Regions from separate parts of the Shewanella oneidensis MR-1 genome, predicted to be linked through region 2. Evidence: predicted binding sites of a transcription regulator. Region 2 holds the regulator's gene; each other region holds the start of a gene.

The links. The regulator MetJ, encoded in region 2, represses methionine synthesis genes. The targets are predictions, from matches to a motif close to TAGACGTCTAGACGTCTA.
Region 1: serA (phosphoglycerate dehydrogenase) is a predicted target of MetJ. The motif match lies at 6,815-6,832, and genes of this name have one in related genera.
Region 3: msrA (peptide-methionine (S)-S-oxide reductase MsrA) is a predicted target of MetJ. The motif match lies at 9,319-9,336, and genes of this name have one in related genera.

The regions. Positions count from the first base shown of each region.
Region 1 covers NC_004347.2:884,782-895,623, forward strand. Annotated here, with positions in the region: gene SO_RS04030 (PAS domain S-box protein) at 1-3,217, shown strand, start outside; gene SO_RS04035 (response regulator) at 3,279-4,295, shown strand; gene ygfZ (tRNA-modifying protein YgfZ) at 4,403-5,359, opposite strand; gene serA (phosphoglycerate dehydrogenase) at 5,494-6,723, opposite strand; gene SO_RS04050 (DUF2238 domain-containing protein) at 6,881-7,486, shown strand; gene SO_RS04055 (helix-turn-helix transcriptional regulator) at 7,857-8,528, shown strand; gene SO_RS04060 (curlin) at 8,742-10,250, opposite strand; gene SO_RS04065 (curlin) at 10,265-10,684, opposite strand.
Region 2 covers NC_004347.2:4,206,392-4,217,233, forward strand. Annotated here, with positions in the region: gene SO_RS18825 (methyl-accepting chemotaxis protein) at 1-1,276, shown strand, start outside; gene metF (methylenetetrahydrofolate reductase) at 1,325-2,218, opposite strand; gene SO_RS18835 (bifunctional aspartate kinase/homoserine dehydrogenase II) at 2,455-4,848, opposite strand; gene metB (cystathionine gamma-synthase) at 4,860-6,023, opposite strand; gene metJ (met regulon transcriptional regulator MetJ) at 6,245-6,559, shown strand; gene SO_RS18850 (sulfite exporter TauE/SafE family protein) at 6,656-7,399, shown strand; gene nrfD (NrfD/PsrC family molybdoenzyme membrane anchor subunit) at 7,551-8,495, opposite strand; gene SO_RS18860 (4Fe-4S dicluster domain-containing protein) at 8,498-9,064, opposite strand; gene phsA (thiosulfate reductase PhsA) at 9,077-10,842, opposite strand, start outside.
Region 3 covers NC_004347.2:2,443,407-2,454,248, reverse strand. Annotated here, with positions in the region: gene SO_RS10755 (DUF2989 domain-containing protein) at 1-216, shown strand, start outside; gene gap (type I glyceraldehyde-3-phosphate dehydrogenase) at 441-1,451, shown strand; gene SO_RS10745 (IS256-like element ISSod4 family transposase) at 1,537-2,739, opposite strand; gene nadA (quinolinate synthase NadA) at 2,889-3,962, opposite strand; gene SO_RS10735 (dihydrolipoyllysine-residue acetyltransferase) at 4,097-5,704, opposite strand; gene SO_RS10730 (alpha-ketoacid dehydrogenase subunit beta) at 5,714-6,691, opposite strand; gene SO_RS10725 (thiamine pyrophosphate-dependent dehydrogenase E1 component subunit alpha) at 6,695-7,873, opposite strand; gene astE (succinylglutamate desuccinylase) at 8,036-9,070, opposite strand; gene msrA (peptide-methionine (S)-S-oxide reductase MsrA) at 9,349-9,828, shown strand; gene pgm (phosphoglucomutase (alpha-D-glucose-1,6-bisphosphate-dependent)) at 9,939-10,842, opposite strand, start outside.

The sequences.
Region 1 (10,842 bases), 1.6 Mb from region 2:
ACTGATATTGGAAGATGATCGCGCACTGTGCAACCAGCATATCGAAAGAGCACTGGCACAGCAGGAAACCTTTGAAGTCGAATATCGTATCCGTCATCGCGATGGCAGTATTCGCTGGGTGCACGAAAAGGGTAAGGCTAGTTATTCTGAAGAAGGGTTACCTTTGTGGTTCGATGGCAGTATTGACGACGTTACTGAAAGTAAATTAGCCATTGATGAGATTGAAGCCTCAAGACAGCAATTAACCAATATCACTGAATCCATCCCTTGTACTGTGTATCAGTTGCGTTGGGTTTCACCAACTGATCGCAGCTTTACCTTCCTATCGGGCGCCGCATTGGCAATGCTTGGGTTACACCGTGAAGAGCTGTTGCGTGACTTTAATATTATTGCTGAGCGGATTTTTGATGAAGAGCGTCCTGAAGTCATAAGCGCACTCGCGGGCAAGAGCGATGATCAATTGCGATGGATCCGCGAGTTTCGTTATCGCCATCCTAATGGTGGTATTCGGTGGATGGAAGCGGGTGCCAGTGGGCATTATGCCGATGACGGATCCATCATCTGGAACGGCTATGTGATGGATGTGACTGAGCGAAAATCAATTGAAGAAGAGCTTGCAGTAAGTGAAGCCCACTTCAAGGCGCTATTTGATGGTGCAACCATTGGTATCGTCAATGTCGATATTAAGGGACTTATCCTCGATTGTAATTACCAATTCTGTGAAGATATGGGACTTAGCCGCGATGAATTACGGAGCACGCCTATCTTTGACGTGTTGAGTGCGCAGGATAAAGACGTTGCAAAAGCACAATTTAAGGAGCTTGTTGAAGGCAAAATTGATCATTACCGAGGCGAGAGAAGTTTTGTTCGCCCCTCTGGTGAGCCTTTATGGATGACGGTTAACGTTTCAACCTTGTTGGACAGCCAGAACCAGTTTGAATCAGCAGTGGTGAGTATGGTCGATATGACTGAATTAAAACTGCTTTCAGATGAATTGCTTGTCGCTAAAGACGAGGCAGATGCAGCCAGTAAAGCCAAGGGCGACTTCCTCGCGAATATGTCCCATGAAATTCGTACGCCGATGAATGCCATTATTGGTATGTCGCAGCTTTGTTTACAAACGCAACTCGATAAGAAGCAGAAAAATTATCTCGAAAAAATTGAGCGTGCGTCTCAATCTTTACTGTCAATTATTAATGATATTCTTGATTTTTCTAAGATTGAAGCGGGCAAGCTTGATATCGAAAATGTGTCTTTCCAACTCGACACTATGCTTGAAGACTTAAGCGATATGTTCTCCGAAAGGGCGGCGCAAAAGCAGATCGAATTGTTGTTTGCTGTTGCGCCCAATGTTCCTCGCCATTTATTAGGGGATCCGCTGCGATTGGGGCAAGTGCTGATTAACCTGATGAATAACGCGATCAAATTTACCGAGCGTGGGGAGGTGCTACTGTCTCTGAGCTTGGTCGAGCAGCAAAACGATGACGTCGTGTTACGTTTTAGTGTGCGGGATAGTGGTATTGGGCTAACTCAAGAGCAACAATCCAAACTGTTTAAGTCCTTTACTCAAGCCGACACTTCTACCACCCGTAAATATGGTGGCACAGGGCTTGGACTTGCCATTTCTAAACAATTGGTCGAATTAATGGGCGGCAGCATTGGCGTCGAAAGCCAACTCGGTCATGGCAGTACTTTCTTTTTCACCGTTAAATTATGCATCTCCAGTGGTCAAAAACTTTTTGTAGGACAAGAGCTTGATGGTATGTCCATATTGGTTGCCGATGATAATGCCACCGCAAGGGACATTATGCGCACCACGTTGGAGAGTATGGGCTTTAACGTAGATACAGTGCGTTCTGGCGACGAGGCAATTATGCGTTGTAGCCAGCAAGAATATGCTGTGGCATTGATTGACTGGAAAATGCCGAATCTTGACGGGATTGAAACTGCAAAACAAATTAAGCAACAAACAAAAAATGCCCCGCGGATCTTGATGGTTTCAGCCCATGCCAATCAAGATTTCTTAACTCAAATTGAGCAACTCGGCTTGGCAGGCTATATCAGCAAACCTATCAGTGCATCGAGATTACTTGACGGCATTATGAATGCCCTTGGTCGCTCAGGGATTCTTCCCGTTAGGCGCCATCAAGACAATATTGCGCCTGAGTTATTATTGCCCCTTAAAGGTAAGCGTATTCTGTTAGTCGAAGATAACGAAATGAACCTTGAGGTGGCTACTGAGTTTTTAGAGCAAGTGGGGATTATTTTATCCATTGCGACCAACGGTCAAATTGCGTTGGATAAATTAGCTCAGCAGAGTTTTGATTTGGTGTTGATGGATTGCCAAATGCCTGTGATGGATGGGTATCAGGCGACGAAAGCAATTAGACAAAGGCCCGAGTTGGCGCAATTGCCCGTGATAGCTATGACCGCCAATGCTATGGCGGGCGATAAGGAAATGTGTTTAAGAGCTGGGATGAATGATCACATTGCCAAGCCAATTGAGGTCAACTTACTGTATCAAACCCTATTGAAATATTTAGGCGCCCCAGTACCGTCTCTGGAGAATGCAGAGTTTGTTGTCAATGAATCACTTAACCCGCTTAATCTTGATGTGGAGTCAGTGGTTAAATGGCCTGAGCACCCAGAGCTTGATATCGATAGAGGCTTACAGTTAGTGCAAAACTCGAAGCGTCTCTACCAACGGATCTTTGATCGTTTTGCAACCAGTCAACGTAACGTTGTTGATCAGATCAACAAGGCACTTGCCAGCAATAAGCGTGAAGATGCGGTGCGGATGGCGCATACCCTTAAGGGGCTGGCGGGCAATCTCAGTTCTTCAAAGCTTGCGGAGTTGGCGCGGCAACTGGAGCTCCATTTAAGTGAAAATGCTGACTACCAAGTGGAGTTAGACCAAATCCAAATTTTAGTCGCATCAATATGTGAAGCGATAGAAAAGGCCAAACCTCAGTTTGAGGAAACAAGTACGTCAACGGCAGAGCATTTACCGAAAGATGCCTTGATTGCTGCCTTAAAGCAATTACGCCAAAGCTTAGAAGATGCTGATTCAGATGCAGTAACGCAAATGGATGCACTTAAACCCCAAATGAGTGCTCTGTTATGGCAGCAGCTTAGCCCTGCGCTAACGATGATTAACCAATATCAATTCGATGAAGCCGTCGATTTGATTGATGAAGTGCTTGCTAAGTTAACGTAGAAGCGGTCAATCAAGCGCTGTATTGACTATTGATAAAGCCACAGGAAAGGTGAACGTGTTGATGGATAAGGCAACAATATTAGTCGTCGATGATACACCCGAAAATATCGATATTTTGGTGGGCATACTCGGTGAGGACTATAAAGTCAAAGTAGCGATTGATGGCCCCAGAGCATTAGCTCTTGTGACCAAAACACTGCCTGATTTAATTTTGCTCGATGTCATGATGCCCGGAATGAATGGTTATGAAGTGTGCAAGCTCCTTAAGCAAGAGCCATTAACTTGCCATATTCCGGTGATTTTTGTGACGGCCTTATCAGAGGTTGCCGATGAAGCACAGGGCTTTGCGTTGGGCGCCGTCGATTACATTACAAAACCCGTCAGTGCGCCAGTCGTCAAGGCTCGAGTGAAAACGCACTTAGCGTTATACGATCAAAAGCGCCTTCTGGAACAGCAAGTTAAAGAGCGTACCCAAGAACTTGAAGAAACCCGCTTCGAAATTATTCGTCGCCTTGGTCGCGCCGCCGAGTATAAAGATAATGAGACAGGCTTGCATGTAGTGCGCATGAGCCATTATGCCCGGCTTTTAGCGATTAAATTAGGTTTGCCCAGCACTTTTTGTGAGTTGCTGTATAACGCTTCGCCTATGCATGACATTGGTAAAATCGGCACGCCCGATGCTGTACTTAAAAAACCGGGGAAGCTGGATGCTGAGGAATGGAAAATCATGCAGCAGCATGCTGTAATCGGCGCAGAAATTATCGGCGAACATGGTGATCCGCTGCTACAAATGGCGCGGCGAATTGCATTAACGCACCACGAAAAATGGGATGGGACAGGTTATCCCAATGGTTTATCAGAGGAAAATATTCCCATTGAAGGGCGGATTGTGGCGATTGCTGATGTGTTTGATGCGCTGACTTCACAGCGTCCCTATAAGCAGCCTTGGACCATTGAAGCGACGATGGAACTACTCGAAAACCAAGCTGGGCAGCATTTCGACCCTAAGCTGGTGGAGGAGTTTAAGCAAATCCTACCTGAGGTGATTGCGATTCGAAACACTTACTTCGAGCATTAATATCAAAAGGCGCCTCAGGCGCCTTTTGATTCAACGGGATTTTTTGTTTTAGCGCGAGTGAGCGCCATTCTAAGCTATTAAGCTTCAAGCACTTACGCCGCTAACAACTAAGCTTCATCGAGAGAGTAGGGCAAAGGTTGAACCGTCAAACTGGATTGCTCATCTTCAGTAAAACGCAGCTTGGCATCGTTCTCTGTATCGTTTGCCAATACCGCTGTCAGCAATACTTGATTACCGCGTTGCACGAATTCAATGATTTGTCCCCCTTTGCGATAACCGTCTTCCAGCGCAATTTCAAGGCTAGTTTCTAGATTAATCGTTAACGAGGTTGTGCCATGGAGGATATAAAGTGCACGCTTGTTTCCGCCACGGTACTTCATCCTTGCCACGGTTTCTTGCCCCATGTAACAGCCTTTATTAAAGCTAATGCCGTTGATAGCCTGTAGGTTACACATCTGCGGTACGTACTGATTAGCATGGCTTGGCGCTAGGTTGGGGTAGCCCGCAGCGATTTCTAATGCTTGCCAAGCGCTGGCATCAAATACGGTGTGCTCGGCAATGAGGGCACTTGCGGCTTGTGGTTGTAGAACCAAAATAAATCGATCCGCATCTTTTAAAATTGCGCCATGCTCGGTGAGAGTCAGTTCCTGAGCGACTTCACCAAAGTGTTGGGTGACGAATTGGTTAGCCTGCTCACCCGCCACGCCGAGTAAACACCATTCCTCCGATGCATTACTTAGGGTAGCCTTGCTAAATACCGCATATTTTTGCAGTTGCGGCAGATCCACTTCGATGGTGTCCTTTGGCATCAGCAGCAAGAGTGCATCTTTAATCGTAAAGGTTCTAAAGCTAGCCAGCATCTTACCTTTAGGATCACAATGTGCTCCCCAGCGCCATTGGTTGGTTTCAAGTGAGCTAATATCTGCGGTCACTTGGCCATGGATAAAACTCCGGCCCTGTTCGCCGGCCACTTTGATTAGGCCTAGGTGGGATAAGTTAGCGAGCATAAGTGGAGGCATAGAGGCGTCCAGATCCCAATTGGGTGTCGAAACTGCAATAGTCATGGCGAGATCCTGAAAATGAAGGCGATGCAAGAGGCTTGATTGTAGCGGAATTCCTCTAGCCTCAAAAGCACAAGGCGCACATATCTTAAATGAAATGTGCGCCTTAGTTGGGGCAAGCTACCGCGATTTAGGCTTTAGAACAATACGCGTGTGCGCAGCGTGCCATCAATTGCCTTGAGTTCTACTAACGCTTCTTCTGCTTGATGCGTGTCAACTTCCATAACCACATAACCGATTTCTGCGGTGGTTTGCAGGTACTGAGCGGCAATGTTAATACCCTTCTCAGAGAAGGCCTTGTTGATTTTGATCAGCACGCCAGGACGATTTTGGTGGATATGCAGTAGGCGAGAGGTGCCTTTGTGCATTGGTAGAGACACCTCAGGGAAGTTCACGGCCGACACGGTTGAGCCGTTATCAGAGTATTTGGCTAATTTGCCAGCCACTTCAATACCGATATTTTCCTGTGCTTCTGCGGTGCTACCACCCACATGTGGCGTGAGCAGCACATTATCTAAACCACGTAATGGGCTGATAAATTCATCATCATTCGATTGTGGCTCAACGGGGAATACGTCAATTGCAGCGCCTGCAAGGTGACGTTCTTTAAGTGCCACAGTGAGCGCATCGATATCGACCACAGTACCGCGGGAAGCGTTGATAAAGATGCTGCCTTTACGCATAGCGGCAAATTCGGCGGTACTGATCATGTCTTTCGTTTGTGGCGTTTCAGGCACGTGCAAACTGACCACATCGGCTTGAGCCAGTAATTGCTCCATTGAGTGGATTTGCTGAGCGTTACCCAATGGCAATTTATCTTCAATATCGAAGAACACTACACGCATACCTAAGGTTTCTGCCAAAATGCCTAGTTGAGTCCCGATATGGCCATAGCCAATCACGCCTAAGGTTTTGCCACGGACTTCGTAACTGCCAGCGGCGGTTTTCATCCAACCACCTCGGTGGGCGATGGCATTGCGCTCAGGAATACCACGCATCAACATAATGATTTCGCCTAATACGAGTTCGGCTACGCTGCGAGTATTGGAAAACGGCGCATTAAATACGGGGATCCCGAGGGATTCGGCGGTGGCAAGATCCACTTGGTTTGTGCCGATACAGAAGCAGCCAATTGCAATTAATTTTTCGGCACGTTTCAATACATCGGCGGAGAGTTGGGTACGGGAACGAATACCAATAAAATGGGCATCTTTTATGGACTCGTGTAGGGCTTCATCACCTAACGAGGCTTTGTGATATTCAATATTGGTGTATCCCGCGCGTTCAAACACATCTACAGCAGATTGGTGGACGCCTTCCAACAACAGGATTTTGATCTTATCCTTGTCAAGCGAATGTTTCGCCATGATATGGGTACCCTCTTAATTAATTGAAGTGGTTCTTATATGCTATGCTGACAACCTTTGTCCACCAAAGTAGCACTTTTTGGGCTCACTGTGGAGGGCTAGATGGCTAAAGTTAATATTCTAAAATGAGAACAATATCGCATAAGAGGAAGGAACATTGAATAATAAAATTGCTTGGTGTGGTATTTACCTCTCAGTTTTAGCGTGGTCGGCGATAAAACCTGCCGATCCCTTTACTTGGTGGCTCGAAGCCTTACCCGCATTAGTGGCGGTTCCGCTGTTATTTTTTACCCGCAAACGCTTTGAGTTAACACCATTAGTGTATTTTTTAGTCCTAGTTCATTGCTGTGTGTTGTTTGTCGGGGCGCACTATACCTATGCCGAAGTGCCATTATTTGACACGATTGCCCAGTGGATGGGCAGTGAGCGCAACAATTACGACAAAGTGGGGCATTTTGCCCAAGGTTTTATTCCCGCGATGTTAGCTCGTGAGATTATGTTACGTAATCAAGCAGTTAAACCAGGTGCTTGGTGTGCATTTTTGGCCACTTGCTTTGTACTCGCTTTCAGTGCCTTCTACGAACTCATTGAATGGTGGGTGGCAGTAGCTACAGGTGAAGGTGCTGAAGCGTTTTTAGGGACTCAGGGTTACGTTTGGGATACCCAATCGGATATGTTTTTAGCCTTAATTGGCGCCATTGTGGCTTTGTTGAGTTTGTCTCGTGTACAGGATAAGCAAATCGCTAAGCTTACTGCTCAGTGATAACTAACTTATTACTGTTCCCCAATCCCCTCAGAATAGGATTTTGAGGGGATTTTTTGTTCCCTAAACCGTCATATTTCTGTGTTAATTTTTTGTTTAAACTTTCGATTGATCTCTTTATAGACTAAGGTATAAACCTGAGTGTAATGTAGATAGCATTTAGTATTAATTGCTGGTAAACAGGTACTATTTAGGGAGTTAGTCGAATTTACTACATATAAATAGATGTTATTAGTACATTTGGGTGATGGCATTCATACGGTAACTAGTCAAAATGGGTTATGTTAATGAAATGTACGGCGAGATATTCGTGATATTTCATCTAGCCTCATATAAAGATAACGAAATACTTTTCAGGGAGAAGAGTAAATTGAGCACTATCAATGAGTTAGTATTTTTACATCAAGTGGCGGCACCTTGCCATTTAGCGATACTTGCTGAATCTATTGGATTGAAAACACGGATCGTTAAACATGCCTCTGAGTTAGAGTTAAATGTAGATAAAGGACATCGCAGCTTCTGTTTGATTGCTCAGAAAGGCGCAGCCTTAGATAATAAAGGTATCCCACTGTTGGCGTCCCGTCTTGTACCCCATATACCAGTGGCTTTGTATCAAGTCGAGCGCAATTCCTTAGATCAGGAATCTGCAATGCTGTTAGGAATTCGAGGGCTGCTATTTACCGATCAGCGAATGGATTTGATGCTAACAGGGCTGCGTAAAATGGTGGCCGATGAATTGTGGTACGACAGAACGTTGCTCAGCAAGATGTTTCGCCGGGTGGTACAAAAATTAGATGGGCAAAATGATATGCCCGCCGATACTGTTGCGATGCTGCAAGCACTTACCTCAAGAGAGCGAACGATTATTCAATTTGTCTCCAGCGGAGCGCGCAATAAGGAAATTGCTCATCGCCTCTGCATCAGTGAGCATACGGTAAAGGCACATATTTCTTCTATATTCCGTAAAACACAGTCACGCAATCGCGTTGAATTATTGCGTTGGGCACAGACCTATCAAACCCATTTTGAGTTTTGCAGTTAAACGTTATTTAGGCTTGTTAAGTGCTAGCTGAACTTTGCGTATATGTAAGTCGAGATTGCTAGGTATGTGAGCAGTTTGCCTTTGGACAATCCACTTGTGATTGTTAAAAATAAGCAGTTAACTTACTAATTTAATAAATAAAAAACGGGAGCATATTAAATGCTCCCGTTTTTATTAGCAGCCTTCAACTTGAAAGCTGTCTATTGGTTAAGATTAGTATTGCACTACAGTCGCAACGTTCATATCACCGCTTTGAGTGACGCTGATACTGTTGTTGTTGCCCGCTTGAGAACCTAATACTAAGTTGTCATTACCTGTTTGAGTAATCATTAGGCTATTGTTATCACCACTTACGCCAAATGAGCTCGCTGCAAATGAGCTACTGCTATCGCCGCCCACCCAGTTACCGCTACCTGCTTGAGTGATTTCTGCTGCGTTTTCATCGCCTTCGATAATTAAATCGATTAAGTTCAGATCGCCACGGTGTTGTAGAGCAGTGACATCAGCATTGTTGTTACCTTCAACAGTGATGATGGTTTCGTTTTGATCGCCATCTTGCTCTACATTGACTTCGTTGTCGTTACCAGTGGCATCGACGTAGGCAAAGTTCGCATCACCTTCTTGGCTGATTTCAATGCTGTTGTCTTCGCCGGTTGCGAAGGCAACAAGTTCGTTGTTATCACCTTTAGAAGATAAATCGAAATCGTTATCTGTGCCGTAAGCGCCAAAGGTTGCGAAGTTGGCATCACCGCGTTGTTTTAAGTCAACGTCGTTGCTATCACCCCATACTTGGAATTCTGCACCGTTGCTGTCGCCTTTTTGCTTGATGGTGATATCGTTATCGTCACCTTGAATATCCGCAATTAAAGAATCACCCACAGTATTGCTATCGCCGTCTTGAGTGATATCGACAGTGTTATCATCACCTGTAGTCATTGACAGATATGCAGTGTTGTTGCTGCCTTCTTGTTCCATGCTGATATCGTTTTCACTACCAGCCAAGGCGTAAACGAAACCAGTGTGGTTGTCACCTTTTTGGTAGATGTCAACGCTGTTGTCGTTACCAGCGATGCCTTTGGCTGCACCAAAGTTATTATTACCGATTTGTTCGACGGAGACATCGTTGTTATTACCCACGTTGGCACTTAGATCGAGAGCAATTAAACCCGCTTGGTTGTTGTTACCGTATTGTTTGATATCGCCGTCGTTGTTATCACCTTCAACACGGAATACGGCAAGGTTTTCATCACCTTCTTGTTCAACAAATGCACTGTTTTCATTACCAGTAATTTCAACGTAGCTTTCGTTCAGCTCACCTAATTGGTTAACAGAAACGAGGTTGTCGTTACCCACGACATCGTTGCTACTTTGGTTGAAGAAGCCGTCTTGAGTCACTTCAGCTTCGTTGTTATTACCAGTCACATCAACAGCGGCAACATGCCAGTCTGTTTGTTGGCTAACCGTCACTTCGTTGGCATCGCCAGTTGAATTAACTTGGGCTTCATGCCACACACCGTCTTGCACTACTGTGGCGACTTGTGCATTACCGGTTTGGGTCACTGCAGCTGCGTTAATAACCCCCGTTTGTGCGACTAAGGTGTCTTGGCCTTCGCCAGTTTGTTTAACGCTGATTTCGTTGATCGTACTTGCCGCTAGTGCATGACCACTTAATCCAGCTGTAATGGCTAAAGCAATCAATGACATTTTAGCTTGTGATTTCATGTGACTCTCCCTGTTTAATATTGAGTAATTGAGATTGCAGCACCGTCCGCAATCTGTTGAATCGAAAAATTGCCGCTTCCTAGCTGGTTCAATTGCACCAGGTTGTCATTGCCAATCTGGGTAATTGATGCCTTATTTTGAGCGCCGACTTGCAGTAGTTGGACTTCATTATTGGTACCAATCTGTGTCACGAGGGAAATGTTATCGTTACCCGCTTGTGTCACGTAGGCGCTGTTATCGCTGCCTGATTGGAACACTATCCCTTGGTTTGCAGTTCCTTGCTGCACGAGGTCGATAAGATTATCGCGTCCTGAACGCTCAATGAGCGCTTGCAGAGTAATTGGCAATTCACTGACATCTGCCGCATGGGTGGGTGTCAGATAACTACATAACAAGAGAAGCAGTACCAAAAAGCGTGTTAGTGGATTTGGCACAAGTGACTCCTTGCATGTATGGGTGTTTTGGTCGGAGTAAAGACTCCTTCCAACTCAGGCATCAAGTTACGAGTCATAGTGCTGAGAGACAATTGGCCGAAAGGGTATTTATTTCGATGGTGTAATTTAAATGTTAATCGTGCTGACTTTTGTTAATC
Region 2 (10,842 bases):
CTTTGGTGGCACCTTTACCACCGACACCAGCGCCTCAAGCGAACTCAACAAGGTGATGCAAGGTACTGAAGTGATTCGCACCATCGATTTAGACGGCAAGAGCTACGCCCTATATCGCCATGGGATGCAAGACTACTCGGGCAAAACCTTTGGTGTGCTGGATATTGCACTGGACAGAAGCCACTCTGAACAAGCTATGTCCGATATTCGCTTTAAACTCATCATGATAGGCTTTATTGCCTTCTTAATTGGCACCGCCATTGCTTGGTTTATCGCCAAGAGCATTACCCGCCCGATTGCCGAAACAACCAATGCGCTCAATGACATTGCCGAAGGTGAAGGCGATTTAACGCGCCGGATTGAAGTGAAGAGTAAAGACGAAATCGCGCAGCTTGCACTCGCCTTTAACCGTTTTGCAGAAAAGATCCACGCGACTGTTGCTCAAGTCTCTGACTCCACCAGCTTACTGGCGACATCGGCCGAAGAAATGTCCGCCATTACGAATGAAACTCAGCAAATGGCGAAACGGCAACACCTTGAGACCGAACAAGTCGCCACCGCGATGAATGAAATGGCGGCAACAGTACAAGAAGTTGCCCACAATGCGACTGATGCCGCTGACGCTGCAACCCACGCCAGCGAGTCAACTGAACATGGTAAGTTGCTGGTTGAAAAGGTCATTTCGACCATTAGTCTGCTGGCGGATGAAATAGCCCATGCAGCTAAAGCCATCAACGAACTTGAACGCAATACCGCGCAGATTGACTCGGTATTAGTCGTTATCCGTAATATTGCCGATCAAACCAATTTGCTCGCCCTCAATGCCGCCATTGAAGCTGCCCGTGCGGGTGAACAAGGCCGCGGTTTTGCGGTGGTGGCAGATGAAGTACGTACGCTCGCCAGCCGCACTCAAGCTTCAACCAGCGAAATTCAGCAAATGATTGAAGCCTTGCAACATAGCGCCAAATCGACCGTCAGCACCATGAATACCAGTACCGCCACCACGCAAAACTGTGTTTCGCTGGTACACGAGGCGGGTGAAGCGCTCGAAGCCATTACCCAAGCAGTGTCCACCATTAGCCAAATGAACATTCAAATCGCTAGCGCCGCCAACGAGCAATGTGCTGTGTCGGCGGAAATCAATAAAAACGTCAATAATATTAATGATATTACGATCAATGCCACCGAGAGTGCCGTGCAAACGGCGCGGGCGGGAGACGAGTTAGCACAGCTGTCGATGCGCTTAACCACACTCCTCGCTCAGTTTAGGATTTAAGCAAAACAAAACGCCGCTAAATAGCGGCGTTTTTTTATGCTGTTAACGTTATACCGCCTTTGGACGAACCCCTAGGGTATGGCAAATCGCATAGGTCAATTCCGCACGGTTTAAAGTGTAAAAGTGGAAATCCTTCACCCCTTCGCGGGACAACACTTTCACCATATCAATCGCCACGTTAGCGCCCACCAGCTGACGGGTTCCGGCATCATTTTCAAGGCCATCAAACTGCTTATGTAACCAGCTTGGTAAGCTCACATTGGTCATACCCGCAAAACGCTTTAACTGGGTAAAGTTAGTCACGGGCAGAATGCCGGGAACGATTTCGACATCAATCCCCGCCGCAACGCAGCGGTCGCGAAAACGCAGGTAAGATTCCACATCGAAGAAAAACTGGGTAATGGCGCGGCTCGCACCAGCATCGATTTTACGCTTGAGGTTAATCAAATCCGCCTGAGCGTTAGCCGCATCTGGGTGCACTTCTGGGTAAGCGGCTACCGAAATATCAAAGTCAGCCACAGAGCGCAGCAGGCGCACTAAATCCACCGCAAAGCGAGTCGGTTTTGGGCTACCCGCAGGTAAGTCACCACGCAGCGCCACTATGTCGCGAATACCCGATTTCCAGTAATGCTTTGCCAGCTCTAACAACTCTTCATCACTCGCATCAACTAAGGTTAAATGCGGCGCGGCGACTAAGTTAGTCTCTTGTTGAATACGCTCAATCACGCCGTGGGTGCGGTCACGAACGCCCGAGTTTGCCCCATAGGTTACTGAGACAAATTTAGGGTTTAGCGGCTCTAAACGACGGATAGAGTTCCACAGGATCTGTTCCATTTCAGGGGTTGATGGCGGGAAAAACTCAAAAGAAACATTAATATCGCCATTAAGTTCAGACAAACTTTGGTTTAGCGAATGCGAATGTTGTGCGTGATGAAAAGCCATGTGTATTTCCTCAACCGCCCGAGTGCGACACTTATCGCGACTGGTACGACTATTAATGCAGTAGTTTAACCCATATGGACGTTTGGACGTCTATATGTCCATATACTAGAGAAACTGGCCGTTAAGTCAAGCCAAAAAATCCCCATTTGTGGTAATTTCTGCCCCATAGATGAGTCTATTTATTCTAGACAATAAAAAAGGACTCAAATGAGTCCTTTAAGCTTTTGAATTTAAATCTATTCTTGCAGAAGATCGCGGCAGATCTGTGTTAGATCCGATTGTACCGCTGCTGCCGTCACTTCACGGCCCGCACCCGGCCCACGAATGATCAAAGGATTACCTTGATAGAAGGCTGAGCGGATCACAAACACATTGTCTCCGGGCGTGAGGTTGGCGTAGGGGTGGCTCGCATCAATCCACTGTAATCCCACCTCGGCTTTGAGGACTGCGCCGCTATTATCCAAGGAAGCGACATATCTCAGCACCTTGTTTTGTTCCGCCGCTGCGCCATATTGCTGCAATAATTCATCATCCAGCTCACCGATACGGGCAAGGAATTGCTCCAGCGGAATATCCGCTAAATGAGCAGGCACTAAGGAGCGCAGCTCAATATCCTCAAGCTCGATTTCTAGGCCGATTTCACGGGCTAAAATCAGCAACTTGCGCTGCATATCGCGGCCAGAAAGATCGTCGCGAGGATCGGGTTCGGTAATCCCTAAACCACGCGCTTCAATCACTAATTCCGAGAAGGGTTTGCTGGTATCGTATTTCTCAAACAACCAGCAAAGAGTGCCAGAGAAAATCCCGCCAACAGCTTCAACACTATCGCCACTGTTACGCAGATCGTTTAAGGCGTGCTGAATAGGTAAGCCCGCGCCGCAACTGGCGTTATAGCGCCAGAATAAACGGCGATAACCGAGTTGTTCCTTCAGCTCGCGGTAGAACGGCAGTGGGCCTGAACCCGCCAGTTTGTTCGCGCTGACCATATGGATGCCACGCTCGAAAAACTCTGGGTATTGCAGAGTTAAACTGGCGCTGGCGCTGATATCTAATGCAATCAGTTCATCACAGTTAAGTTGTTCTAACTGTTCAAATAGATGCTCATACTGCCAAGGTGTTGCTTCGTTATCGAATTCTTGCTGCCAGCTTTGTAGATCCACCCCCTTAGACTTAATCAGGGCTTTACTGGAAGTGACCAGACCGACTAACTCGACTTGCGCTTCAAGCTCTTGATTTAACGAGGGAGAAACTGACTTAAACAGCTTCACCCACGCCTCGCCAATATTGCCCACACCCAGCAGCAATACCCCAATACGTTTGCGCGGGCCAGCGCAGCGGCGATGCACTTTTTGGGTCAGCAGATTAACCTGCGACTGTGGCACTAAGGTCACAAGACTTAAATCACCACTGAACAAGGGCTTAGCATCGCGGCTCAATAAGCGGGCAAAACTGCGGCGATAATGCTCGGCATCGGCACTCACAAGCGCCACTAAACCGAGTTCGGTATTAATTTGCAGATCTCTAATGCCGAGGGCTTCGGCCTGCGCATCCAATAACTTTTGTACTTGTTTTTGGTTTTCAGCGGTATAGGCAAGTTCGAGTCGTTGATGCGCCGATACCCAATGTGCCAGTGGCGTTAATCCCGCCTCCACCAATTGATCAAGCAAACTGGCCACATCGCCCGCAATCTTAAAGCCAAATAACACCACGGCATTTAGATTGGTCACCACGGGCGCACTCGCTGAGGAACTGTGCGGCGCAATCAGGGTAAAGTCGGTGTGGGAGGCGTAGCTTGAGCGCACAGCCAAGCTCACCTCAGTGTTAAACAGCGGCTGCAAAGTGCGTGAATGCAACACGGGTGAGCCTAAACGCGCCAAGCGGTCGGCTTCGGCGAGGGACATGCTCTTGAGTAATTTCGCATCGTTGATCTTATTCGGGTCAGCGTTAAATACCCCTTCAACGTCGGTCCAAATGGTCACACGCTCAATGTCGGCAAGGCTAGCAATTAAGCTGGCACTAAAGTCAGAGCCATTGCGGCCAAGCAGCAAGGTATCGCCGCGCTCGTTAGCACAAATAAAACCGGTGATCACTAAGCGCTCGTTAGGGTGGGCCGCCAGTAAGGCTTGCACTTTGGCGCGGGATTCTTGCACACGGATTTGCGGCACGGCGGCCTCGTCGGCCACAAGAATCGAGCAGGCATCCACATGGCTTGCGGCCACACCCGATTCGCGCAGCAGCGCTGCCATCAGCCGTGCTGACCAACGCTCACCAAAACTCACCACATGGCTAATTTGATAATCATTACGTACATCTAAAGATAACAGACTGATTAACTGGGCTTTATCCGTGGTTAAACGCTCACGTAAATCCCGCGCTTGTTCGTTAGATAACAGCTGCTCAATCAAGCCTTGCTGATAGCTGATAAGGACTTGTAATTCTTCTTGCCATAATTGGTTGCTGTCGCGCAGTGACAACAACTTATATAAAAAGTTAGTGGTTTTACCCGCGGCAGACACCACCACCAGATCATCACTGTGGCCATGGGTTAACAGAATATGGGCGACTCGGCGGTAACAATCGGCATCGGCTAAGCTGGAACCACCAAATTTATGTAAGTGACAACGTGCCATCTATTATTCCTCTACTGACAAGCCGCTACGGCGGCCAATCCTGCTTGAATATCTGCAACTAAGTCGTCGGCATCTTCAATACCAACCGACAAACGTAATAGGGTGTCTTTAATGCCAGCTTCAAAACGCGCCTGCGGCTCCATCGCCCTGTGGGTCATGGTCGCAGGCACGGCCACTAAACTCTCAACGCCACCTAAACTCTCGGCAACGCTAAATAAACTTAACGCATCTAAAAAGGCGACCACTTCAGCCTCACCGCCCTTAAGCTCAAAACTCAGCATAGCGCCAAAGCCTTTTTGTTGCTTGGCGGCAATGGCATGGCCAGGATGATCCGCAAGACCTGGGTAATACACTTTACTGACCACAGGGCTGTTACTCAGTAACTCCACAATACGCTGAGCATTGCGTTGGTGCTCGCGAATGCGCACGGCCAAAGTACGCAGGCCACGCAGGGTTTGATAACTATCAAACGCGCTACCGGTTAAGCCTAAGGTATTTGACCACCAATGTAAGGTCTCACCAATTTGGGGGTCTTTGGCGATCACCGCGCCGCCCACCACATCGCTATGGCCATTAATGTATTTCGTGGTGGAGTGGATAACGATATCGGCGCCGAGCAATAGCGGTTGCTGCAAAATCGGCGACAGGAAAGTGTTGTCCACTACCACTAACGCGCCCACACCATGGCTCGCCTTCGCGATAGCCTCAATATCGACGACTCGCAGCAAAGGGTTAGAGGGGGTTTCAATCCACACCATTTTAGGCTGCTGGGCGATGGCTTGCGCAAGCGCTTGGTTGTCGGTTTGATCCACCACCAGCAATTTAAATTGGCCTTTTTTCGCCAAGTTAGTGAATAAACGGTAAGAGCCACCGTAACAATCATGGGGCACCACCAGTAAATCATCGGGGCCCAGTAAAGTGGTCACTAAGGTAATGGCTGCCATACCAGTACAAGTCACCACACCCGTTGCGCCCTTTTCCAACTTGGCTAAGGCATCGCCTAAAATACTGCGAGTCGGATTGCCGGAGCGACTGTAGTCAAATTCGCGCGGATTTTTATGACCATCGAAAGCGTAATTCGTCGACAGGTAAATTGGCGGCACCACGGCGCCATATTGAGTATCGCTTTCGATACCCTGACGCACTGCCAATGTGGCTAATTGACGCTCAGTCACTAATTTTCCTTCGGTCATCGGAATTCCTAAGTTCGCAAAGAGATGTCTGGACGTCTAAATGTACCTAAGCCCAGTGGTATCGTCAATAGGCGTTAAGACGTTTAGACGTCTAAACATAAAGAAATCTGTTTGCAATCGCTCAGAAATAGTAGCAATAATTTGACTGTAGTCTGTAAGGGTTTAAAATCTGCCCCGAATTTAGCGTTATAACAGGTGAGTCAATGACTGAATGGAATGGGGAATACATCAGCCCCTATGCTGAACATGGCAAGAAGAATGAACAAGTAAAGAAAATTACTGTGTCTATTCCGCTCAAAGTGCTAAAAGTCCTCACGGATGAACGTACGCGTCGTCAGGTCAACAACCTGCGCCATGCGACCAATAGCGAACTGTTGTGCGAAGCATTTTTGCATGCCTACACCGGCCAGCCTCTGCCTGATGATGCCGATCTGTCGAAAGAGTGCCCAGACAGCATCCCCGCCGAAGCGAAGCGGTTGATGGACGAAATGGGGATCGAGTGGGAAGACATGGAATAACGCTTAAGCGTCCATAACCCTGCCGTAACTAATTATTAGGGATCGTTAATGCCATCCGGCAAAGTAACGATCCCTATTTTGTTTTGATGGAATCCTATGTTCTCCTTGATCGATCCACAAACGCTTGCCATCGCGTCTGTGATTGTGTTTTTAGGTGCCCTCACCCAGAGCCTGATTGGGTTTGGCTTAGCCGTGGTCGCCAGTCCGCTGCTGTATATCGTCGATCCCCAATTAGTACCCGCCCCCGTGATTGTGATGGGATTTTCCATCGCGCTACTCACCCTATTGCGTGAACGCGGCCATTTAGAATTCAATGGCTTGCAATACGCGCTCCTAGGTCGGGTGCCCGGTGGCTTTATCGGTGCCAGCTTATTACTGTTTGCGCCGCAGCCAGTTCTCGGTCTGGCGATTGCCGCGATTGTGACGGTTGCCGTGGTGCTCAGTTTGTACAAATTTAGCTTACCAGTGAACAAAACCACGCTCTTTGGGGCTGGCGTTATCTCGGGGATCTTTGGCAATATTGCCGCCATTGGTGGCCCACCGATGGCGATTTTATTGGCGGGTAAGGATGCTTCGCAGTTTCGCGCGGCGCTATCGGCCTTCTTTATCTTTAGTTCAGCCATTGCCTTGACGATTCTTGGCATAACGGGCCTACTTGAAATCAAGCACTTCTGGCTGTCGTTAATGCTATTGCCCTCGGTATTGTTAGGCTATCTCGTGGCGGGTAAACTGGTGGGCAGTGTTGATAAACATAAAACTAAAATGGCGACCTTAGCCCTCTGCGCTATCAGCGCCTTAGTGCTCACGGTCAAATCTGTGATTGAGTTATTACCGCAATAATCCCCTGCAAATAGCTGCCATAAAAAAGCACCGTTTAACGGTGCTTTTTGTTGGTGTGGATGCAAGTTTTCATCCATTCGAGCATCACTTAATCGCATTTAAGTGATGCTTATTGCTCTAGCATCAATACGTTAGTTCTAGCATCAATACGTTAGTTTAAGTAGCTTTGGCCCGCATACACAATAAAGTGTCTCAGCGCGAGCACGCCGGTTAAGCTGGCACAGGCCACCATAATCATTGCGCCCTTAGTATGGCGAGTCGCGGCGGGAAGCAGCATAAACAGCAATGGCACACCAAAGCCAATCCCCACGACACCAATCCAGAATACGCTTGCCCACACGCCAGAGGTGAGTGATGCTAGCGCCGCAGCCGCCGCACCGCCCTTAAAGTACAAGGCGCAGAACAACATAAACAGGAACATGATTTCGATTGCCATCACTGGTAGCTCTAAGCCATGCATTTTGGCTAACGTCTTGTCGTGACTATCGGTTTTGAACATCACCAGTGCCAGCACCGCATTGGCCGCCGCACCCGCTGATAAACCAGATACCAAGAACAGTGCTGGCAATACCGCAGTGTTTAGCATCGGATAGGCATTCATGGCCGAGATTAAGAAGCCAGTGTAAGCGCCCACACCAATGGCGAGGACAAACAACAGCACTTCAATCAGCTTTCTAAAGGGCATAAGCAGCTTAGCGATAGGCACTAAGAAACCTAAGCCCCACTTTGGCAAATCGTCACGCAGTACTAAAATCGCGTAGGCAAATGCCAAGGGTGAGTAAGCCAGCAGCGCTAATACCCCAATCGCCATCACTGACTGGAAGTTGTAGTTAATTAAAATCAACCAGAAGTGGAAAGGCTTAGTTAAATCAAACACTAAACAAGCCAAGCCTAAGCTGATGGCCACAGGGCCAATAATTGCCGCGGCCTTGAGGATATTGCTCTCAACTTGCGTTTGTTCTTGATTGAACCAACGCAAACCGATACCAATCAGCAAACTTCCGGCGGATAAACCCGCCATAAACAGATACACGGCGATGACCCAGTGCCAAGTGACGGGATCATATTGCGCCATATCGCCCCAAGTATTGTTCATAATCAAATCCCCCCTCTTTTGGTAGGAACGCGATATACCCTAGGTTTAGTGCCTAAATGGGTCTTATCTTGGTAAGTGATCTTAGTGTTGAGCAGTGTGGCCACTTCACTTTGTGGATCGTTAGCATCGCCAAACACCAAGGCATCGGTTGGACACACAGTCACACAGGCTGGCTCTTCACCACGGGCTAAGCGGGTGTCCTTACAGAAGTTACACTTGTCAGCCACTTTGGTTTCGGGATTCATAAAACGCACTTTGTAGGGGCACGCCGCCACGCAGTACATACAACCCACACACTTGTCGCCGTGGATGGAGACAATGCCATCTTCGCCCACATAGGCCGCGCCCGTTGGACACACCTTCACACAAGGCGCATCTTCACACTGCTGACAAGACACCCTGTGGTACTTAAAGTGCAGATTGGGCATTTCGCCATAGGGCCCTTCGACTCTCACCTGCAAACGGGTAACCCCTTCTGGAACGCCGTTTTCACTGCGGCAAGCCACGTTACAGGCTTGGCAGCCGATGCACTTGTTCTCATCGTGCACCATCACATATCTTTTCGTCATTTGAGCCTCCAATTAGCGTTTTGCCAGCGTGACGCCAGTGGTGTGTACCGTCATGCCACACACAGGTGCGGTAACGTGGGGCAGTAAGTTTCCGCAGTGGATACCTTTGCCTGTCGCTCTAACCAACTCTTTGTTTTTAGAGCCAAAGCCCATATAGGCAAACACGGTATCGGGGCGAATGCCCGGGGTGACTAACGCATGACCTTCCTCTGTACCTACACTGCTGGTTAAGCGGATAGGGTCGCCATTACTGATCCCTAACTTGCCTGCGGTGACGGGATGCACCCATACGGCGTTATCCGACATCAAATTCGCCAGCATGGGCACATTGTGGGTCGCGCCATTGGTATGCACCGCAACCTTACCTTGGATAAAGTAGAGTTCATTTGGCTTTTTAAGCTGCACTTCGCGGAATTTAATGACACCGCGTCCTGGCGCCATGGCTTCAACCTTGGCGGAGGTCAATTCAATCTTGCCGCTTGGGGTTTTAAAGCTGAGTAAGCTGCCGTAGGTACCGTCTTCATCCGCAGGTTTGGCATTGGCATAGGCCTTGGTAAATTCGGCCACCATTTTAGGTTCGCACAACATAATCGGCTTACCGAAGCTGACAAAACCTTCGTCTTTGATCCGGCGCAGCAGCTCTGTGTCGCGGTTTACCTGCAACAGTTGCAGGGTCTCCATGTTTTCCCATGGATAGAATTCACTAAGCCCCAGTTTGTGGCCAATATCTTTAAAGATTTGCCATGAAGGACGAGTATCGCTTAAGGTTTCGACTACCCGTTGGCGCACATAGTAGGCAGGGTTTTTACCTGACTTGTCAGCGATTTCCTCATCGCGTTCAAGGTAGGTAGACTCAGGTAAAATCACGTCGGCATAGGCCGCAGTTTCACTAATATACACATCGCACACGGCAACAAAGTCGAGCTTTTTCAAGGCTTCAACCACACGCGCTCTGTCGGTCATGGTTTGCATTGGGTTGGTACGGGACATCACCCAGCCATGTAACTGATAAGGCACCGCGCTTAAGGTCGCATCGAGGACGGTTTGATAAATTCCACCCGCTGACCACATCATGGCGTACTGCTCTTCCACTTGGTCGATACGTTTTGCCGCAGGCTTTGGCATATCTTTTACGCCGGGCTTACCCAGCACGGGGGCCACATCTTCACCGGCGAGCTTGTTATAGTCGCCAGGCTTTTGACCAAGGTAGATACCACCCTTACGCTCGATGTTACCAATCAAGATGTTGGCGGCGTACAAGGCGCGGCGCATTTCAAACTCTTCGGTGGTAAAGGTGGCTCTGTGACCAAAATCCACTACAGCATGGGGTGCTTTAGCCGCATATTCGCGGACAATACGGCGAATATCTTTAGCGGGCACATCGGAAATGGTTTCGGCCCACTCAGGGGTATAGGCTTTGACTTCAGCCGCAAAGGCATCAAAGCCTTCTACATAACGCTCAACAAAGGCCTTGTCGTAAAGATTTTCTTCAATCAATACATGGCATAAGGCTAAAGCGACGGCGACGTCGGTGCCGGGACGGATCGCATACCATTCATCGGCTTTATCGGCGACGATAGAGAATCTTGGCTCAAACACCACCAGCTTAGCGCCTTTATCCATTTGCGCCGCCATCATGCCACGGGTTTCGGACATGTTGATGCCTTCGTACAGGTTATGGCCGAAGTTAATGATGTATTTTGAGTTACTTAAATCGCGTTTCACCTTAGTGCCAAACATAGCCTTGGCGGCAATTTCATAACCACCAGGGCAAGTAG
Region 3 (10,842 bases), 1.8 Mb from region 2:
CTACTTACGCAGCAGAAGTATTCTGAAGATAAGATGCTAGCCTTAATCGGTGGCAACAAAACATTGGCTGTGACATTAGATCAATACGCCCAAAACTTAATCGATGCGTTAAAAGACGGCCATTACTCGTCCAGTCCAGTCGCGCAATGGCTTACACCACAACGTATTGAAGTGCATGCCCCCGTGGCAACTGAAGTCGTCATTGAGAAGCCATAGTGTTACGTTCAATTATAACGAGATAAAAATGGTGGCAAAATGTTTGCCATTTTGTAATTTTTTACCCAAATACATCGGTAATAATAGTATTTTCGCGAGCGATTTAAAAAAACACCTATTTTGTTAACCGAATTCTGGCAAAACAGTCGAATTAACTTGACTATAGCTGTCAGTTTGGTAATTTTACTACCAGTTGAATTTTATAATCACCAGAGGGATATGAGATGACTATCCGTGTTGCAATAAATGGTTACGGCCGTATCGGTAGAAACGTATTACGCGCCCTGTACGAAAGCGAAAAAGCATACCCAATCAAAATTGTGGCCATCAACGATTTAGGCGATGCATCAATCAACGCTCACCTGACCAAATACGATTCTGTACATGGTCGTTTCAATGCGAAAGTTGAGCATGATGCCGAAGCAATTTATGTTAACGGTGACAAGATCCTTACCTTTCAAGAACGCGATCCAGGCAAATTACCTTGGAACGACTTACAAGTTGACGTAGTTTTCGAATGTACCGGTATCTTCACGTCCAAGGAATCAGTGCAGCCACATTTAGCGGCGGGCGCAAAGAAAGTTATTATCTCAGCTCCTGGTAAAAATGTTGATGCAACCGTAGTTTACGGCGTGAACAACAATGTACTGACCTCAGATATGACTGTGATTTCAAATGCGTCATGTACCACCAACTGTTTAGCGCCTTTTGCTAAGCCGTTAAATGACGAAATTGGTATTGAATCTGGTTTAATGACCACCATTCATGCCTATACTAACGATCAACGTTTATCAGATGTCTACCACACTGATTTACGCCGTGCCCGCGCTGCGGCACTGTCGATGATCCCAACCAAGACGGGTGCAGCTGCAGCAGTTGGTTTAGTCGTGCCGGAATTACAAGGCAAATTCGACGGTTTAGCAGTACGTGTACCCACTGTAAACGTGTCTTTAGTAGATTTGTCTTTCATTGCATCACGTGACACTACCGTTGAAGAAGTTAACGCGATTATCGAACGTGCAGCAAGCGTTGCGCCACTGAGCGAAGTGTTAGCGGTAAATAAAGAACCATTGGTGTCTATCGACTTTAACCACAATGCGTTTTCATCTAATTTCGATGCGACCCAAACCCGCGTTAATGGCCGTTTAGTCAAAGTAATGGCTTGGTACGATAACGAATGGGGTTTCAGTAACCGTATGTTAGACAACGCGGTTGCGTTAATGAACGCCAAATAATCTTTGATTATCACGCGTAATCAAGGCCCTGCAAATGCAGGGCTTTTTGTTAGAGGGCGTTCAAAATTCTGTGTCAGGCTAATTTTTAAATTTCCAGCACGCTATCTAAACGTCCTTCAAAATAAATCGCTAACTGTGATAAACAAAGGCTCCAATTGTGGATTGGCATGGTCCATTTATCTGAGGCGTTTAATATGCCTGCGTAAAGTAGCTTCAACAAGCTATTTTCGTTAGGAAATGCACCTTTGGTTTTGGTGAGCTTTCTAAATTGGCGATGCACAGCCTCAACTGCATTGGTGGTGTAAATCACTTTCCTGATATGTTCTGGGTACTTAAAATAATGGGACAAATTATGCCATTTGCGACGCCAAGAGTTGATTACCAACGGATAAGCATCACCCCATTTGGCCTCCAGTTCGTCCAATGCCATCTCTGCGGCTTCTTTACTCACGGCTCGATACACAGGCTTTAAATCAGCCATAAACGCTTTCTGATTTTTTGAGGCGACATACTTCATTGAGTTGCGGATCTGATGGATAACGCATAGCTGTGTTTCCGTATGAGGGAAGATACTGGCTATGGCCTCTGGGAAACCGGTCAAGCCGTCAACACAGGCGATAAGAATATCTTTTACACCACGATTATTAAGATCGGTCAGTACGGATAGCCAGTAATTAGCGCCTTCATTTTCGGATAAGTGAAGCCCTAAAATTTCCTTTTTTCCTTTCATATTAAGCGCTAACAATGTGTAAACGGCTTTACTGACGTAACGCCCATCCTCTTTGACTTTATAATGTATCGCATCAAGCCAAACGATAGGATAATGGCTATCTAATGGGCGCTGTTGCCACGCTTTAAGTTCGGGGATGAGTTTGTCAGTGATAGCACTGACTGTTGCGTTAGACACATTGAGCCCATACATATCTTCAACATGTTGATTAATATCGCGATAGCTCATACCTATACTGAACATCGACAACACTTTACGTTCGATTTCATCGGTTAGTGTAGTTTGATTTTTCTTAATCAACTGAGGCTCAAAGGTGCCATTGCGGTCTCTAGGAGCGTCTAACTCAAAGTTACCGGACGGATGCTTAATGGTCTTAGGGGTTTTGCCATTTTTACGATTAGGCTGAGGATCATGCGCTAAATGCTGCTCAAGCTCAGCCTGGAGAGCCGCTTCAGTGAGTTGCTTGATCAGTGGGCCAAGAATGCTGTCTTTACCTGTGAGGCTTTTACCTGATTGCAGATCTTTAAGGGCTTGTTCGAAGTTAAAAGGTTGGGTCATGTGTCATTCCTGTTTTTGAATATTTTACTGAAATGACACAGAATTATGAACACTACCTTTTGTTATTTGCAACATGAAAACTGTGATTAAAAAATATCCCCGTATTGCGGGGATATTGATGTAAACTCTCAGTGTAGAGCTCAAAGCGCTTAGGCATTGCCCTTCACTTTCATATTGAGCGTCTTCGCAAAATCGAGCATACGCGTCAGCGGAATTAAGGCTTTCACTCGCAAATCTTCATCGACAAAGATCTCGTGAGTCGTTTTGTCGCTATTACTTAATGACGCTTCAATAGCCTTTAAGCCGTTCATCGCCATCCAAGGACAGTGAGCGCAGCTCTTACAGGTAGCACCATTACCGCCGGTCGGCGCTTCGATTAAGGTTTTGCCCGGTGCTGCTTGCTGCATTTTGTAGAAAATACCGCGATCGGTCGCCACAATAAAACGCTCATTGGGCATGGTTTGCGCAGCTTTAATTAACTGACTGGTTGAACCAACGGCATCAGCCATAGCAACTACGCTGGCTGGTGATTCTGGATGAACAAGAATAGCCGCATCTGGGTAGACGCTTTTCAGATCACGCAGGGCGTTCGCTTTAAACTCATCATGTACAATACAGTCGCCCTGCCACATTAGCATTTCGGCGCCCGTTTGTTTGGCAATATAACTGCCTAAGTGGCGGTCTGGACCCCAAATGATTTTTTTGCCTTCACTGTCTAAGTGTTCAACGATTTCAAGGGCAATGCTCGATGTCACTACCCAATCGGCACGGGCTTTTACGGCTGCAGAAGTATTGGCATAAACCACCACGGTATGATCTGGATGGGCGTCACAGAAGGCGCTGAATTTATCGATGGGGCAACCTAAATCCAATGAACAAGTTGCTTCAAGGGTCGGCATTAGGATGGTTTTTTCAGGGCTTAAAATTTTAGCTGTTTCCCCCATAAACTTCACCCCAGCTACGATTAAGGTTTTTGCTGGGTGATCGCGGCCAAAGCGCGCCATTTCGAGGGAATCAGAAACACAGCCACCGGTTTCTTCAGCAAGTGCTTGAATTTCAGGGTCGGTATAATAATGGGCAACTAATACCGCATCTTTTTCAATCAGCAGTTGCTTGATACGTGCCTTATAATCAGCCTTTTGTGCATCAGATAGCGGCACAGGTTTTGGCGGAAATGGATAATCTATGGTTTCGATTGTTGGGGCAAATAAGCTGGAGCTCATAACAAATCCATCAGGATAACAACGTCCGGGAATTATACGTAATTGAGCTCAAAAGATTAACCCATTTGTGAAACTCTGATAAAAAAGGACGCAAAATTGCGTCCTTGTCGTTTATGAATAGACTGTAAATGGGTTTAGCGCATGGCTAACAGCATATCCTGTGGTTGTTCAAGGTATTGTTTCCAAAGATTACAGAAACGGGCAATCGTGCCACCATCAATGACGCGATGATCCCCTGACCAACTCACTTGCATAATCTGACGCGCTTCCACCTCACCTTTGGCATTAAAGCGCGGCAAGGTTTGCAACTTACCAAGCGCAACAATCGCTACCTCTGGCTTATTGATAATTGGCGTCGCAACAGTTCCGCCTAAAGCACCAATGTTTGAAATCGAGATGGTGCCTTCTTTAAGATCCGCTGGCGCCACACGACCACTCCGCGCGGCATTGGTTAAGCGTGTGATCTCAGCAGCCACCTCAAGAATGCTTTTGTCTTGTACATCCTTCACATTTGGCACTAACAATCCCACTTTAGAATCAACTGCCATACCAATGTTATGGCGTGCCTTGTAGGTGATTTCAGTGCAATCGGCATTCACTTGGCTATTGAGCACAGGGAACTGTGTTAAGGCTAACGACATGGCCTTCATAAAGAATGGCATCATGGTCAACTTGACTTCATCGGAGGAATATTTAGCCTTCATGCTTTCACGCAAGGCGACTAAATCAGTTAAATCAAACTCCTCACAATAAGTAAAGTGAGGAATGGTTGACACCGATTCCACCATCAACTTAGCCATCACCGCTTTTACACCACGGATTGGCTCAACGATATCGGCACGGGCTGCACTCGCCACTGTGATAGGCACGGCTGATTGAGTCACACTTGATTGTTGAGTCGACGCAGTGGCCACAGGCGCAACCACAGGCGTCGCGCTGCCCTGCGCTTGGAAGCGAGAAATATCTTCTTTATACACACGCCCATGTTTACCACTACCAGGGACACGACTAAGATCGATATCTAAAGCTCGAGCCATACGGCGCACCGCGGGACTGGCGAGGGCTTTACCTTGGCGAGCGGGTTCTTGTGATACGCTTGCTGTTGCACAAGCCGCTGACGTTGCGGTATTAGCTACAGCGACATTCGTCGTCTCATGAGCAGAAACAGCGGGAATTACACCACCTTCGACTTCAATCGCGTATAAAGGCGCATGAACTTTGGCAAGCTGTCCCTTGCGATAATGTAATTTGACAATTTTACCCGCTTTAATCGCAGGGATTTGCACTAAGGCTTTATCTGTCATCACATCGGCGATAGGTTGATCTTCAACCACAATATCGCCCTCTTGCACTAGCCACTCGACCAGCTCGCACTCAACAATACCTTCGCCAATATCGGGCAGCAGAAACTGTTCAATACTGCTGCTAGCAGCACTGATTGCAGCTTGGTTTGGTGCCGAGTGTTCGACGGTTTGAGGTGCGACTTGACTCGACGGTTCTTCCGCCTCAATTTGAACGGCATAAAGCGGCGCATGCACCTTAGCAATATCACCTTTAGCGTAATATAGCTTAGTGACTACACCAGCAAATGGCGCAGGAATTTGCACTAAGGCTTTGTCAGTCATCACATCGGCGATGGGTTGATCTTCAACAATCGTATCGCCCTCTTTCACCAACCATTCGACTAATTCGCACTCGACAACGCCTTCACCAATGTCCGGCAAAATAAAATCTTTAATCATACCGGACTCCTAGAAGTTCACTGATGCTTTGATGGCTTCAAATGTTTTGAGCGCATCGGGCATATATTCTTTTTCGTGAACCAGTGGATATGGCGTATCTAAACCACATACACGGCTGATGGGTGATTCTAAATACAAGAAGCACTCCTGTTGGATCGTCGCCGCAATTTCACCAGCAAATCCACCGGTTAATGGCGCTTCGTGGTTAACGAGCAGTCGCCCCGTTTTCTTCACTGAATCCGCAACTGTATTCACATCCCATGGTGCGAGTGTACGTAGGTCAATAATTTCGCAGGAAATGCCCTCTTTAGCCGCCATATCGGCCGCTTTCTCGATGATTTCCATCTGCGCGCCCCACGCCACTAACGTGATGTCCTTACCTTCGCGTAACACCTCGGCTTTACCTAGCTCAATTTCATAATCGCCAGCGGGCACGTCACCCACAGAGGCGCGGTATAAACGCTTAGGCTCGAAGAACACCACTGGGTTTTTATCACGAATCGAAGCAAGCAATAACCCTTTGGCCTGCGCAGGATTACGCGGCACAACCACTTTTAAGCCAGGGGTTTGGGTAAAGTAGGCTTCTGGCGATTGTGAGTGATAGTGACCACCTGCAATACCGCCACCATAGGGCGTGCGGAACACAAGGCTTCCCACATTAAACTCATTACCGCTGCGGTAACGGAATTTAGCCGACTCGTTTACAATCTGATCAAACGCTGGGAAGATGTAATCAGCAAACTGGATTTCCGCCACGGCGGTCATACCATTGGAGGCTAACCCGTTGGCAAAACCCGCAATACCTTGCTCAGTCAATGGCGTGTTAAAGCAGCGAGCGCGACCGAATTTTTCTTGAAGACCAGAGGTGGCGCGAAACACGCCGCCAAAATGGCCGACGTCTTCACCAAACACCACCATGCGTTCATCGGCTTGCATTGCAATCGACAAGGCCTCATTGACGGCCTGTAACATATTCATTTCTGCCACGGCTTATAGCCTCCCTGCACTTTTGGGATAGGATTGCGGATATTTCTTGATGTGTTCTTTGAGCTCGCTCAGTTGCTTTTTAAGCGCCGGCGTTGGTTTGTCATACACATCTTCAATAATCTCATCCAACATGGGGATAGGCAGCTTCTCGGCGACTTTAACGGCGGCGAGCACTTCTTCACGGTACTTTTCGTAACGCTGGGCATCATCGGCTTCGGCCAACCAGCCTTTGTTAATCAGCCACAACTTGAAGCGTTTTACCGGATCGTGTTGTTGCCATTTAGCCTCTTCTTCTTTTGAACGATAGCCAGATGGGTCGTCTGAAGAGGAGTGAGCGCCAAGGCGGTAAGTCATGGCCTCAATCAATACTGGCGCGTTGTGCTCAATCGCATAGGCACGAGCTTGTTGAGTTGCAGCCAAAACTGCCAGCATATCATTGCCGTCGACGCGAATGGTGTGCATGCCGTAACCCACGCCACGACTGGCGATGCCGTTACCGGCAAATTGCTCTTCCGTTGGGGTAGAAATGGCATAACCATTGTTACGGCAGAAGAATATCACTGGGCATTTTAATACCGCCGCCATATTCAAACCGGCGTGAAAATCGCCTTCCGACGCAGCACCTTCACCAAAATAGCAAACAGCGACATTGCGCTTGCCTTGCATTTTTAAGCTATAGCCGACACCTGTAGCCTGCGGAATTTGAGTGGCGAGTGGCGATGAAATGGTTTGATAGTTCAGCGCCGCGCAGCCGTAGTGAATAGGCATTTGGCGACCTTTACCTAAGTCCTTTTCGTTACTGAACATTTGGTTCATAAACTGCTCAGTGGTAAAGCCACGGTAACGCAGCGCCGCATGTTCACGATATTGCGCGAGGATCACATCCTCAGGGTCGAGTGCCGCGACACTGCCGACGATCGCTGCTTCTTCACCCGTACAGGTCATATAGAAGCTGATCCGTCCCTGACGCTGGGCGCCTAACATACGTTCGTCGAGTACCCGCGTAAACACGCAAGTATCGTAAATTTTGATGGCTAAGGCTTCATCTATTACAGGCAAAACCGCGGTTTCATAGGTAGTGCCGTCTGCTTGTAGAATTCGAAGGATAGGAATGTGAAGCGATGCCTTATCCAAGAAGCCGACACGGTGCACTGTATCAGTGTTGAGTGTTGCTTTGCTCATATTGTGCTCTTGTTATCTCGTTACGCTGCAGAAGGTCCGCAGTGCCTAATTTATACGAATATGCCGGATGAACATTACGTTAACGTAAACTACCTATCAACCGTTGGCACAGTTCAAATGACAACTAATCCCCAATTTGCATGTATATATTGCTTTACAAACTTAACGAACATCCGGCGCAACTGAGGGGATCAGACAAATCACGGTTCGATTGCCAATGGGCACCTTGGCATTAGGGAATACAATAGATTCAACCTCTTGTTCTACTTTAATTTCTTGCCCCCCCTCACGGGCTAAGACAAAACCTTTAGGAAAAGCTCTGAAGTTTTCGACATCGGTTGCGAAGGTAAATTCAAAATCATCGAAATGTTTGTTAATCACCCGGCACACTTGATACAGATTCACTTTATCCGTGGAGAATGACTCAAGCTGCAAGGGTTTGTCGGTGATAAGGCGAGTAAACATTTCTTGGGCAGCAATAAAACGTGTCATATCGTTTTGTCCCATGGGATACACCTTACCTAACTCAATGGTAAAAGCGTCTGCGCCATACTGCTCGGAAGAAAAATAACTAAAAGTAGTTGTCGGCTCATGGTGAAACAACACGGTATCCACGCCGCTGGCCGCTAAAAACATGATCTGTTCTGCGCTATAAGCGCGACCGGGACGATAGGGATAAATCGCAAACTTTTCATGCTTTGACGCCCGCATTGCAGTATGTAAATCATAGTGAATACGCTGGCGCCCAGCGGCTGCGGCTTTAAAAAAACGGTCTACATAGGTTTCCAGTTTTTTCGCCCGCAGCCGCTCAGGATTAACTAACCCAGGGGGATTAGAGTGCTCACCACTAAACAGACGATTCATATTTTCATCGATAATACGGGTGCCATTATTAATGGCTAGAGGATTGCCGATCAGGAAGAGTGTGCGTTGTTTGGCGATGATTTTTTGTTGGAGAAGCTGTTTGATTAAGGTGTTGCAGAGTTCAATGGGGGCGGTTTCATTACCGTGGACACCGCAGGAGAGAATAACATCCTTACCTTGGGGTTGTGCTGGTTCAAAAACAATTACGCCCGTATCCCACACATTAACCCGAGTATGTTCCCCTAAGGTGAAACTAAACTCATCGCCGAGGGTTTGTGGATTGGCGAGGGTCAGCGCGAGAAAATCCTTCGAATCTAACAGAGCTTGTAACACAGAATTCTCCTTATAATGGCGTGTTAAAGGCAAGTTATGTTGGCAATAACTGAATGTTTCATTGCACTTATCACTACCCACCTTAAAAAGCGCATCAATACTAACACAAGTTTTTAGGCCTTATCTCGGACATTCTGGTCAAACAAGCGCATTTGTCGGTAAAACCTTAGCATCTATCGTGTCTTACCTAACAGCAGATTAATTTAATCAGTACACTTGCTTTTCTAAATGAGTTTCATCACAATCCTTAGCCATCTAGACTTCTATTTGGATTTATCATGGCGTTAGCAACTTTCGGTGCCGGCTGTTTTTGGGGCGTTGAGTATTTCTTTAGACAAGTCAACGGTGTGACCAACGCGACCTGCGGCTACATGGGCGGTAATAATGAAGTAACCACCTATGAAGAAGTCAAAAAAGGCAAGACAGGCCATGCCGAAGTCGTGCAAGTAGAATTTGATCCAACCATCGTCAGCTACGATGAATTACTCGAGGTGTTTTGGAAAAACCACAATCCCACAACCCTCAATATGCAGGGCGGCGATATCGGCACTCAGTATCGCAGTACGATTTTCTTCCATGATCGCGAACAAAAAGCCGCGGCAGAAGCCTCAAAATTGGCCTTTGCCCGCTCGGGACGTTGGGGCTTGCGTCATATCGTCACTGAGATTGTGCCGTTACAGCAATTCCATGTGGCTGAGGAATATCATCAAAACTACATCGATAAGAACAACTTACCAAGTTGTCATCTCGAGTACTAAGCTTAGGAATTCAGTTTAAGTGACACCGACTTCCCCTTAAAACGACATCAAAATAAAAAACGCACTCACGATATAACATGAGTACGTTTTTTTATCGTTCAAACGCTAAATTAAGCGCTAAGTGCTTTATCGATCAACGCTTGTGCGTCTTTAATAATCTCAGCTAAATGCTGCTCGCTGATAAAGCTCTCACCGTAAATCTTAAATAACGCCTCAGTGCCCGATGGTCGCGCTGCGAACCAACCATTTGTCGTCGTCACTTTAATGCCACCAATTGAAGCATTGTTGCCCGGTGCGTGGGTCAATACGGCCTCAATTTTCTCACCTGCAAGCATAGTTGCGTTTAAGGTATCCGCATTGAGTTTTGCAAACTTAGCTTTGTTTTCAAGGCTAATTGGGCTGTCGATACGCTTATAAAAGCTTTGGCCGAACTGCGCGACTAACTCTTGATGACGTTGTCCTGGCGTTTTGCCCGTGACCGCAAGCATTTCGGCAGCGAGCAGTACTAAAATAAAACCGTCTTTGTCGGTACACCAAGTCGTGCCGTCGCGACGCAGGAAGGCGGCGCCCGCACTCTCCTCACCACCAAAGGCAATGGTCGCCTCGGCTAAGCCATCGACAAACCACTTAAAGCCAACGGGCACTTCGAGCAATTTTTTACCGTGAAAGACACAAATCTTGTCGATAAGTGCGCTTGATACCAATGTCTTACCAATGGCTAAGCTATCGCTCCACTCTGGTCGATGGGTTAGCAGATAATCAATCGCCACCGCTAAATAGTGGTTGGGGTCCATAAGCCCAGTGCCCGGACACACAATACCATGTCTGTCGTAGTCAGGGTCATTACCCACGCATAAATCGAAGGACTCTTTATGGGCCAGTAACCCCGCCATTGCATAGGGCGATGAGCAATCCATGCGGATCTTGCCGTCCTTATCCAGTGACATAAAGCTAAAACTTGGGTCGACTTTATCATTTACTAAGGTGATATCGATGCCATAGTGCTTGGCAATC